Regions from separate parts of the Mesorhizobium sp. M1D.F.Ca.ET.231.01.1.1 genome, predicted to be linked through region 2. Evidence: predicted binding sites of a transcription regulator. Region 2 holds the regulator's gene; the other holds the start of a gene.
The links. The regulator LexA, encoded in region 2, represses DNA repair genes until DNA is damaged. The targets are predictions, from matches to a motif close to TGTTCNNNNTGTGTTCNG.
Positions count from the first base shown of each region.

Region 1: the regulator LexA is predicted to act here: its motif matches at 3,188-3,205, upstream of dinB (DNA polymerase IV).

Region 1 covers NZ_RZOZ02000017.1:52,853-58,704, forward strand. The annotation lists partial or broken gene EN874_RS29970 (error-prone DNA polymerase) at 1-1,148, opposite strand, end outside; partial or broken gene EN874_RS29975 (DUF6504 family protein) at 1,145-2,463, opposite strand; gene EN874_RS29980 (ImuA family protein) at 2,378-3,139, opposite strand; gene dinB (DNA polymerase IV) at 3,377-4,450, shown strand; gene ligD (DNA ligase D) at 4,463-5,852, opposite strand, start outside.
Region 2 covers NZ_RZOZ02000001.1:611,328-617,179, reverse strand. The annotation lists gene trpC (indole-3-glycerol phosphate synthase TrpC) at 1-324, shown strand, start outside; gene moaC (cyclic pyranopterin monophosphate synthase MoaC) at 391-885, shown strand; gene glp (gephyrin-like molybdotransferase Glp) at 887-2,092, shown strand; gene lexA (transcriptional repressor LexA) at 2,209-2,943, shown strand; gene EN874_RS03085 (ComEC/Rec2 family competence protein) at 2,948-5,392, opposite strand; gene gltX (glutamate--tRNA ligase) at 5,494-5,852, shown strand, end outside.

The DNA of each region.
Region 1 (5,852 bases), on a different contig from region 2:
TCATGCTCGAAAACGACATCGATATCCGGGGGCTCGTTGCGCTCCTGCGAGACAAAGCGCTCGAAAAGGAGATTGTTGCGCTCGGGATCGATGCTGGTGATGCCAAGCACGTAGCACACGGCGGAGTTCGCTGCCGACCCTCTGCCCTGGCACAGGATGTCCCTGCTGCGCGCGAACTGCACGATGGCGTTCACGGTCAGGAAGTATGGGGCGTATTGCAGGATCTCGATCAGGCGCAGTTCATGCTTGATGACAGCCACCACCTTGTCGGGGACGCCCTCGGGATAGCGGCGCTCCGCGCCTTCCCAGGTGAGCTTTTCGAGCGCCTGCTGCGCCGTCAGCCCGGGCAGCATCTTTTCCTCGGGATACTGGTAGGCGAGTTCGTCGAGCGAGAAGCGGCACTGCCGGGCAATCTCGACCGTACGCGCAAGCGCCTCCGGATAGCGCGAAAACAGGCGTTCCATCTCCTCGGGCGGCTTGAGATAGCGGTCGGCGTGGCGCTCGCGCCGAAACCCCAACTCGTCGATGGTGATGTTGTGGCGAATGGCGGTCACTACGTCCTGGAGGATGCGCCGGCCGGGCTCGTGAAACAGAGCGTCGTTCGTCACCACCGTCGGCACCCTCATTTGGACGGCAAGGTTTGCGAGTTCGTGCAGCCGGACCTGGTCATTGGGTCGGCGACGCAAGGTGAGGGCCAGATAGGCGCGATCGCTGAAGGTCTCCCGCAGGCGACGCAGTTGCATCGCGCAGTTGTCGTCAGCCCGATCGGGAACGAGAACGGCGATCAGGCCCTCGGCATAGTCGGCCAGGTCGCTCCATTCGAGATGGCATTGGGCCTTGCCGCCGCGTTTCTTGCCGAGGGTCAGCAGCCGGCACAGACGCGAATAGGCGGCCCGATCGGTGGGATAGACGAGCAGGGACATGCCGTCGACGAGATCGAGGCGACAGCCGACGACGAGCCTGACGCCGGTGTCCTTGGCGGCCTGATGTGCCCGCACAATGCCGGCTAGAGAATTTCGGTCGACTACAGCCAAGGCCTCAATGCCGAGCGCCGCCGCCTGCGCGAACAGCTCAACGCAAGAGCTGGCGCCGCGCAGGAACGAGAAATGGCTGGTCACCTGCAATTCGGCATAGCGCGGGGTGGTCATGCGAAGACCCCGTGCAGGAACCATTTGTGCGAGCCGGTCTCGCGATCCTCGCCGTCACCGGCGCGGTAGATCCAGAAGCGCTCGCCGGACTCGTCCTCCACCTGGAAATAGTCGCGCACGGCGATTAGTTCGGCGTCGCGCTGCCACCATTCACCGAAAACGCGTTCGGGACCGTCTGCCCGCGCGACGCGATGCCGGATGCCGCGCCAACTGAACCAGACCGGCGGATGGTCGGGTAGCAGCGCCATGGTCTCAATGGGTTCGGGGTGGGTCAGCAGACGCGCCGGGCGAGGCCAGTCACTGGGCGAACTCGTCCCGTCGTCCGGCGCATTCGGTGCGATGCGGCGGACTGAGCGTTCGGGCACGTCACTCTCGACCGGGGCAAAGCGGTAGAGCCGCTGCTCGCCGATACGGTTGGCAAGCACGTCGATGAGATCGGTAATGTCGGGCTCCGGCTCCTCGACCAGTGAGGAGATGATCTGCTTGGCTCCGAAGGGCTCGGCGAGCGTTGCGGCCAGGGTCATCACCTCGATGCCGAAACCGGGATCGACGCTCTCGATCCGGTCGGTAAGGAGACGGGTCAGCCGTTTGACATCGCGCACTGGCACGGCGGTGCCGACGCGAATGGCCTCGATGCGGTTGTCGACACGATGAAACAGGAGGTCTAGCCGGCGTGGCCGAGCCCCTTGGCCTCGAGCGCTTCGCAAAGCGCCGCGACGAGCTTGCCGATATAGCGGGCTATGGTCTCGGCGGCGCCGATAGGCTCGCCGAAGGCCCGGCGAACCTCGATGAGTTCGGGAGAGCGGGCGGGCTCGAAGGGTTCGCTTCGCCGCCCCATGGCCTGGTCCAGGCGACGGCCGAGTTCGGGCCCGAAGCGCAGGGTGAGAGAGGCGCGCGCCTCGATACCGGAGGACGCCATGCGCGAGACGAGTCCCTCGAGCATGGCGTCCTCACCGCCATGCAGATGGTCGGTGCCCGTGGTGTCGATGATCAGGCCATCGGGCGGATCGGCGGCGACGATTGGCGCATAGCGCAGCGACCAGAGCGCCATTCTATCGAGTGCCGCGTTATCGCCGGCGGCATCCAGGTCGAAGCTCTGCACGTTGGGCACCAGCACCTGGGCCTTGCTCGCCGGCATGCCGACGCGCAGGCCGGCCGCGCGCGCCCCCGCATCGGTGGCCAGCACGAGCCGCCGGTTTCCCTGCCGGCCGAGCATGATGACCGGGGTTTCAACCGAGGGCGCGGATTGGCCCATGGCGCGCCGCAGGCGATCGGTCGGCCAGGTCGGAAAATAGAGCGAGACGACCCTTGTCATCGCAGGCTTCCACTTCAAAATCGGCGCTTTCTCCAGCCCGCACCCGGATCAGCTCGAGCTGCCAGCGAGCGCGGCCGATACCGGGGACCGGCAGGGGGCGGGAGGGGAGCGCGGTGACCCGCCAGCGGGTGACCGCAGCGGTTGGTTGTCCAAAATCGGTCGCCTCGGTCTGTCGGCGCCAACGGCGGATGGCGATGCCGATGGCGCCGGAGGTTTCGGCGGCAAGTTGCAGTCGGCGGGAGGCGGTCATTGAGAGCCGAGCCAGTTCGGCAACGACGGCCCCGAGCCCGCCATGGCGAAGCCCTTCCTCGAAACAGGCGAGCACGGAAGCTTCGTCGCCGGCCTCGACATAGACGACGCGGCCTGGGAGCAGACCGGCCTGGGCGAGGGCGGGCGCAAAGAGATCCTGCCGCGTAACGCACCACAGCACCTTGCCCTTGGTTCGAGCGGTAATGCCGGCGGCAAAAAGCGCCGCCGCGGCGCCATCGATCGCTCCGTTTCGGCCGCCGGCGATCTCGTGCAGCGCGCCGAGCGCCAGCCCGCCTCCCGGCAGGACCTTGTCGATGGCGGGAACGCCGAAGGGAAGCGACGCACGGTTACGCGTCGGCCCGCCCTCGAGGCGCGCGATTCGCTCGCGAAGCGCGGCGATAGCAGGGCTGGCGGCCGGCTGACCCATGGACGAACCACTCTCAAACTGTCTTCCCAACGAATTTCGGGGCTGATATGTTCCTTATTTGTTCTCTTGGGGCTGATGAGTCGATCGGGGTCGTTGCGTCGCTTCGAAAGTTGGATCGCAGACTGCACTCCATCGCGTTGCGGTCTATTTTCATATGCGGCAGGCGATGCGGGAAAGGGCGTTATGGGCGAGCGAATTGACAACGGCCAAGAAGCTGATGCGCCGAAGGCGAAAGGCATGGCCATTCTTCGCAAGATCATCCATGTCGATATGGATGCCTTCTTCGCCTCGGTCGAGCAGCGCGACAAACCGGACCTGCGTGGCAAGCCTGTGGCGGTTGGTGGCTCGGCGGCGCGGGGGGGCGTGGCCGCCGCCAGCTATGAGGCCAGAAAGTTCGGGGTGCGATCGGCCATGCCCTCGATCACCGCGAAGCGCAAATGTCCCGAACTGATCTTCGTGCCGCCGCGGTTTGACGCCTACCGGGCCGTCTCACAGCAGATACACGCGATCTTCGCCGAGCACACGCCACTGATCGAGCCGCTTTCGCTCGACGAAGCCTATCTGGACGTCACCGACAATCTTCAGGGCATCCCGGTCGCCACGACGATCGCGGAGATGATCCGCACGAAGATCAAGTCCGAGACCGGTCTGACAGCGTCAGCCGGCGTCAGCTACAACAAGTTCCTGGCCAAGCTCGCCTCTGGCCAGAACAAGCCAGATGGGCTGTTCGTCATCACTCCGAAAATGGGGCCGGCTTTTGTCGAGGCATTGCCCGTGCGGAAGTTTCATGGCGTTGGCCCGGCGACCGCCGACAAGATGGCCCGGCTCGGCATCGAGACAGGCGCTGACCTGCGTGCGCAGAGCCTGGTGTTCCTGGAGGAGAAGTTCGGGAAGGCAGGCCCGTACTATTACTGGATAGCCCGCGGCATCGACGAGCGTCCGGTGCGGGCCGATCGCGAGCGCAAGTCGGTGGGGGCCGAGGACACCTTCGTGAACGATTTGTTTGACCTCGAAAGTGCTCGCAGGGAACTGGCGCCATTGGTCCGAAAGGTCTGGCGCTATTGTGCGGAGCGATCGATCCATGGCCGGACCGTGACGCTCAAGGTGAAGTTCGCCGACTTTCAGCAGATCACACGCAGCCGAACGATCGGTGGCGTCATCGAGACGGAGACGGACCTGGCGACCGTCAGCGGCACACTCCTCGAACAGGTGTTTCCCGTCACCAAGGGGATACGCCTGCTTGGGGTGACGCTTTCGAACTTGAGCGGAACGCGAGCAGAGGCAGACGGCCAGATGTCGCTGACCATCTAGGACTGGCTGCTGTTACCGGACTGCTTTTCGGATCCGCTCGGTCAGGGTTTGTTCGACGTCGAAATAGCCTTCCCACGCGTCGTCGGACTGCCGAGCTCGCGCAGCGGACGCGTAGACGTCAAAGGCGCTGGCGCTTTTGAAGGCCGGCAATTCATCCCAGGTGACGGGTACGGCACAGGACGCTCCAGACCGGGCTCGGGTCGACCAGGGACATATTGCCGTGGCACCCTGGCCATTGCGCAGATAATCGAGGAACATACGGCCCTTGCGCCTCGCCTTGCTCATGTTCGCGACGAAGCGGGCCGGATCCGTGCGGGCCAGCAATTCGGCGAAGTCCTGGCAGAAGCTCTTGACCTCTTCCCAGTCGGCTTCGGGAACGAGTGGAACGACCACGTGAACGCCTTTGCCTCCGGACAGCAGCGGCCAGGATTGAAGGCCGAGCGCTTCCAGAACGCCCCGGATGTCGAGGGCTGCCTGCTTGACGTCGTTGAAACCAAGGCCCTCGTCGGGATCGATATCGAAGATCATGCGATGCGGCAGTTTCGGCTGCTGGCGCAGGCTGCCCCACACGTGGAATTCCAGCACGTTCATTTGGACGCCGGCGATCAGCCCCGCCAGATCGTCGACCCAAAGGATGCGTCTTTCCTTGCCGGACATCTTCTCCAAATGGCCGTCGTGGATGGCCTTGGGCATGCCTGGCAGCTTGTGCTTCTGAAAAAAGGTCTGCCGCAGATCGCCATCAGTGTCGCGCACCAGTGACAGCGGCCGATCCTGGATATGCGGCAACATCTTCTCAACGACCGCGGCGTAGTAGGCGGCGAGCGTAGCCTTTGTAACCTTGGTGCCGGGATACCTAACCTTGTCCGGATGCGTCAGCTTGACGCCGACCGCGACGGCGACCTCCTTGCCGATCGCCGGATCGAGATTGGCGGCGCCAGGCGTCGCCGGTGTCTTCGGCATTTCCATCGCCACCTGATCGGCTCGCTTGTCTTCGCGCATGCCCTGAAAGCTTGGATGTCGCAGGCTGCCATCTGGTGTGACCTCCGAATACGCAACCTCGGCAACAAGCTCGGGCTTGACCCATCTGGCTCGGCGCGCGATGTCCCGCGGTACGGAGGCGAAGGCCGGCTTATCGAGGCGACGCTTCTCAAGTTGCTCGAGGATGTTCTTGCGCATCGGCTGGGTGAAGCCAGTGCCGACGCGGCCACGATAGATCAGCTTGCCGTTCTCATAGGTACCCAAGATCAGCGATGCCATGCCGCGTCCGGTGTCGCTTGGGCGGTAACCGCCGACCACGAACTCCTGTCGTCTTGTGCACTTGATCTTGAGCCAGGTGGGGGCGCGGTCGCCGACATACCGGCTGTCCGCGCGCTTGGCGATGACACCTTCGTGGCCGCCGGCG
Region 2 (5,852 bases):
ATGGAGCGCGCGCTCACGCTCTCGTCTCGGCTGATCGGCATCAACAACCGCGATTTGCGGACCTTCGAGACCAGCCTCGACGTTTCGGAGCGGCTTGCCGCCATGGTGCCGGCCGACCGGCTGCTGGTCAGCGAGAGCGGCATCTTCACCCATCAGGACTGCCGCCGGCTGGAGAAGAGCAAGATCGGCACCTTCCTCGTCGGCGAGAGCCTGATGCGGCAGGCCGACGTGGCCGCCGCGACCGCGCTTCTGTTGACGGGCAAGGCTCCGGCCAATGCATCGGCCCGAAAATCGACTCCGATTTTTGGAGAGCACGATGCATAGATTCAAAGTGTTAGAACGTACTTTGTGCGTCCAAGTGGACGCACGTCGTTCTAAGGCCGTTTGAGGATGCCTGCGCTTACCCATCTCGGCGCCAAGGGCGAAGCCAACATGGTCGATGTCGGCGACAAGGCCGAGACGACGCGAACGGCCATTGCCGAAGGTTTTGTTTCCATGCGGGCGGAAACGCTGGAGATGATCCTGGCCGGCGACGCCAAGAAGGGCGACGTGCTTGGCACGGCGCGCATCGCCGGCATCATGGCCGCCAAGAAGACGCATGAGCTTGTTCCGCTCTGCCATCCGCTGCTTCTCACCAAGGTTGCGGTCGATATCGAGCCCGACCGCGCGCTCCCCGGCCTGAGGGTCACCGCGCTTGCTCGCGTCACCGGCAAGACGGGCGTCGAGATGGAGGCGCTGACCGCGGCGTCCGTCGCCTGCCTGACCATCTACGACATGGCCAAGGCAGCGGACCGCGCCATGGTGATTTCCGGCATCAGGCTGGTCGAGAAGACCGGCGGCAAGTCGGGTGACTACAAAGCTGCCGAACATGGGGCAGGCTCCTAGGATGGCGCTGGTTCCGGTCGCCGAGGCGCTCGAACGCCTGCTGGATGGCGCGACCGCGCTGCCTGGCGAAAGCGTTCCGCTCGCCGATGCGGCAGGCCGTGTGCTGGCCGAACCGGTGGCAGCGCTGCGCACGCAGCCGCCCTTCAACGCTTCGGCCATGGACGGCTACGCCGCACGCGCCGAGGACGTGGCGTCAGTGCCGGTGCGGCTCTCCGTTGTCGGCATGGCGCCCGCCGGGCGAGGCTTTGCCGGCTCCATCGGCAAGGGCGAGGCCGTGCGCATCTTCACCGGCGCGCCCCTTCCCGAGGGCGCCGACACCGTCGTTATCCAGGAGAATGTCCGCGACCTCGGTGGTGGCAGCATCGAAGTGACCGAGCCGACCGCGCAGGCACGCAACGTCCGTCGCCGTGGGCTCGACTTCGGCGAAGGTGACGTGCTCCTCCATAAAGGCCGAGAGCTCGATCCGGCAGCGCTTTCGCTAGCGGCGTCGGGCAACCACCCGAGCCTCAATGTTGTGCGGCAGCCGCTGGTCGCGATCATCGCCACCGGCGACGAACTATTGCCGCCCGGCAGCGCGCTCGGTCCCGACCAGATCATCTCGTCCAATGCCTATGGCGTCGCCGCCGCGGCCCAGTCGGTCGGGGCGCGCGCGCTCGACCTCGGCATCGCCGCCGACCGGCAGGACGCAATCGCGGCTCTGGTCAGGAAAGCGGTCTCAGCCGGCGCCGACGTCATCGTCACGCTCGGCGGCGCCTCGGTCGGCGACCACGACCTCATCCACGACGTGCTGACCGGCGAAGGCATGCAGCTCGATTTCTGGAAGATCGCCATGCGCCCCGGCAAACCATTGATGTTTGGCCGGCTAGGCAACATCCGCTGCATCGGCCTGCCCGGCAATCCGGTGGCGAGCCTTGTCTGCTCGCAATTGTTCCTGAAGCCGCTTCTGGCGCAGCTGGGTGGCCGCAACTACCGACAGGACATCCGCGCCGCCCGGTTGGCCGCCGCGATGCGCGCCAACGATCTCAGGCAGGACTATGTGCGCGCCGTCGTGCGCGAGGAGGCCGGACGGCTGGTCGCGACACCGTTCGGCATCCAGGATTCCTCGATGCTGAGGACGCTCGCCGACGCCAACGGCCTGATCGTGCGCGAGCCCTTCGCCCCGGCGGCGGAAGCCGGCGCCGAATGCAGCGTTCTGATGTTACGCTGAACAAAACGTCAACACATTCACTAAACTTTAAACGGTTGCGGAACACAACTGGAACAGATAGTGTTTGTTCTGGGTTTGTTTTTCTGATTCTGGTTTCAGAACCCATGGGGGCCGCCATGCTGACGCGCAAACAACATGAACTCCTGATGTTCATCCATGAACGGCTCAAGGAAAGCGGCATTCCGCCGTCTTTCGACGAGATGAAGGAAGCGCTCGACCTTGCCTCGAAGTCGGGCATCCATCGCCTGATCACGGCGCTGGAAGAGCGCGGTTTCATTCGCCGGCTGCCGAACCGGGCGCGTGCCCTGGAAGTCCTGAGGCTGCCCGATTCGATCGCGCCCGGCCTCAATGCCGCGAAGAGATTCTCGCCAAGCGTCATCCAGGGCGGCCAAGGCAATCTCGGCCGGCAGATCAAGCCTGCGGCGCCCTCGCGCACGCCTACGCCCAGCAATGATGACGATGCCGTTTCGGCCGTATCCATTCCGGTCATGGGTCGCATCGCCGCCGGTGTGCCGATCGATGCCATCCAGCATCAGACGCATTCGATCACAGTGCCGCCGGACATGATCGCGGGCGGCGAGCATTATGCCCTGGAAGTCAAGGGCGACTCGATGATCGAGGCCGGTATCTTCGACGGCGATACGGTCATCATCCGCAACGCCAACACGGCAAGCCCGGGTGAGATCGTGGTGGCTCTTGTCGACGACGAGGAAGCGACGCTGAAGCGCTTCCGCCGCAAGGGTGCCTCGATCGCGCTCGAGGCCGCCAATCCCGCCTATGAGACCCGCATCTTCGGGCCGGACAGGGTTAAGGTGCAGGGCAAATTGGTCGGGCTCATTCGCCGCTACTGAGCGGCTATGGCTTTGCCTCTGGCTTTTCGGGCCGCTTGTAAGGCGCCAGGCCCCTCGCCTCTCGCGAGTAGCTCCGCTGTTCGTGCCAGGGGCGATAGGACTTCTCGACGGCGTATTGAATGACAGGTTGCGCCGTCGCCGATTGCGGATCGAAGAAGACGGCAGCGCTTCCATCGCGAGCAAGTTGGCGTTTGGTGACGACAAGAATGCGTGGATCGCGGCAAGGATTGTAGGCCGTGGCGTCGTTGATGACGATGAGGTCGGCATAGCCGCAGGCCGGCCTGGCGCTGTCGCGGTTTTCGGCAAGCGCGACGATCGCGCCGGTAGGATGCCGGCCGATGCAGAGATCGCCGGTGCAATAGAATGGCGATCCCGGCGGCAGGTCGACGGGATCGGCAATATCCAGCGCGCCTTTGGCGAATGTCTCCGGCGGCACGATTTCCTCGGCTTTCAGCGCGCGCTTCCAGTTGTCGGTGGTGAACTCGTTGGAGCGTTCGCGGTTGATAGCGAGCTCGCCGCCGCCGATCGGCATTGCCACCAGATGCGCGTCCTCCGAGATCAACACATCCGGCGTGCGGACATGCGGAATGGTGAGCAGGGCAGCAAGCGCGAACGGCACGGCTGCCAATCTGAGCCAGGTGGTGGCCATGGTCGCGATGACCAGCGCGATCGTCGCCAGCAGCACCGATTGGATCGAGATCAATCCCACGGCATCGACAGGCGAGCGCTCGGAAATCCATGCCGAAATGGCAATCATCGCGGTCAGGCCCTTGCCCATCACGTAGAGGAACGGACCGTCGAAGCCGAACGGCATCGCCAACGCGCTCAGCACGGCGAACGGCATGACGAGCAGCGAAACGATCGGCATCACCGCCAGATTGGCGAGCAGACTGAGCGGCGAGACGCGCTGGAAGTGCCAGATCGCAAACAGTAGTGTCGCGCTGCCCGCGATGAGCGAGGTTACAGCGGCGCCACCCACGCCGACCGCCAGTTTTCGCGACAAGAACCCGAGGAAGGAGCGCTTTGCCGGCGGCACGATCGCTTTGCCGGCGCGATAGTCGGCAAAGCCGGCATAGGCGCCGACCAGGGCGGCGGTGGCCGCGAAGGACATCTGGAAGCTCGGACCGACCACTTCGTGCGGCGAGACAAGGATGACGGCGATGGCCGAGATCGCCAAATTGCGCATCGTCAGCGCCGCGCGGTCGAAGAGCACGGCGACCAGCATCACGGCGAGCATGATGAAACTCCGCTCGGCCGCCACCACGATGCCGGAGATGACGAGGTAAGCCGCGATCGAGGCAAGCGCGATCGCCGCGGCGTATTTCTTCACCGGCCGGCGCGACGAGAAATCCGGAAACAGCGCAAAGGCGCCGCGCAGCAGGAACATGATCGTGCCGGCGACCAGCGCCATGTGCAGGCCGGAGATTGAGATGATGTGATAGATGCCGGTGCGCCGCATCGCTTCGTTGATGTCTTCGGGAATGCCGGCGCGAACGCCGACAATCAACGCCGCGGCGATTTCGCCTTCGGACCCGCCGATGGTGTTTCGGATGTGGTCGGCGATGTTCTCGCGCGCGTTCTCAATCGCCGAGGCGATGCTCGTCTCTGCCGGCGGGGCAGTTGCCGGAAGGACTTTCGGATCGCCTAGGAAAAAGCCGCTGCCGCCGATGCCGGAAAAATAGCTGTCGAAGGAAAAATCATAACTCTCGGGGCGGACCGGGCCTCTCGGCGGCAAAAGCCGCGCATAGCCCGTCACCAGCGATCCAGCCTTCATGTCCGGCGGCGTCCTGCGCGCCGAGAGCCTGACGCGGTCCGGCGCGTAGCGCAGCGTCGGATGCGCGGTCGACACGAGATCGATGGTCAGCCGCACCCGCCCATTGGCCATCTCCTCGGCGACGACGACGCGCCCGGTCAGCCGCGTCTGGATTTCGGAGCCGAGCATAGGTGTTGCGACGCGCCATGTCTCGACCTTCGCGGCGACGAAGCCCAAGGCGCAAAACAGCGCCGCCATGAAGACGAGATGCGTCTTCGGCCAGGAGCGCGAGACCGCCACGCAGACAGCCATCAGCGTGGCCGCCGCCAGCGGCCTGTAGAGGTCCGGCTCGGCATTCAAGGAAAAATAGAGGATCACGCCGGCGGCCAGCAACACCGGCACCAGCAGGAAGCCGACGCCGCGGTCGAGTTCGGTAGCGGCCGCGACGGCGACGCCCCGGCGAAACACGGAAAACGAAGCGCTGCGGAACTGCCGGCGGATCCGGTCGATGGCTGCCGGCGGAGACGTCGGGCGGGCGGGGGTGCCGTCGGGCGATGGAACGTCCACAGGCAGGTGCCGCTCCGGGAGCAGGACCGGCATCGCTTCGGCAGGCAAGGCGCCGGCAAACAGCAAGCGCTCGCTGACGCCAGCCGTCGTCCCTTCGCCCTCCTCCTCGCCCCGGCCACGTCCAGCCATCGGGTCTGCCCCTTGCGCCCCAGACCTCCTATGCTACATGAACGCCACCTGCGCGAAAGCCCGCGCAATCACGCCCGTTTCAGTGCTTCTTCGAGAGTTCCATGTCCGACAAGGTCGTCACCCGCTTTGCCCCCTCGCCCACCGGCTACCTGCACATCGGCGGGGCGCGGACGGCGCTGTTCAACTGGCTCTACGCCAGGCACACCGGCGGCACGATGCTGCTGCGCATCGAGGACACCGATCGCGAGCGCTCCACCGAGGCTGCGACAGCCGCCATCCTGGACGGACTGACCTGGCTTGGCCTTTCCTGGGACGGCGACGCCGTCTCCCAGTTCGAGCGCGCGCCGCGCCACCGCGAGGTCGCCGAGGAGCTCGTGCGCCTGGGCAAGGCCTATTACGCCTACGAGACGCCGGCGGAACTCGATGCCATGCGCGAGGCGGCGCGGGCCAAGGGCATGCC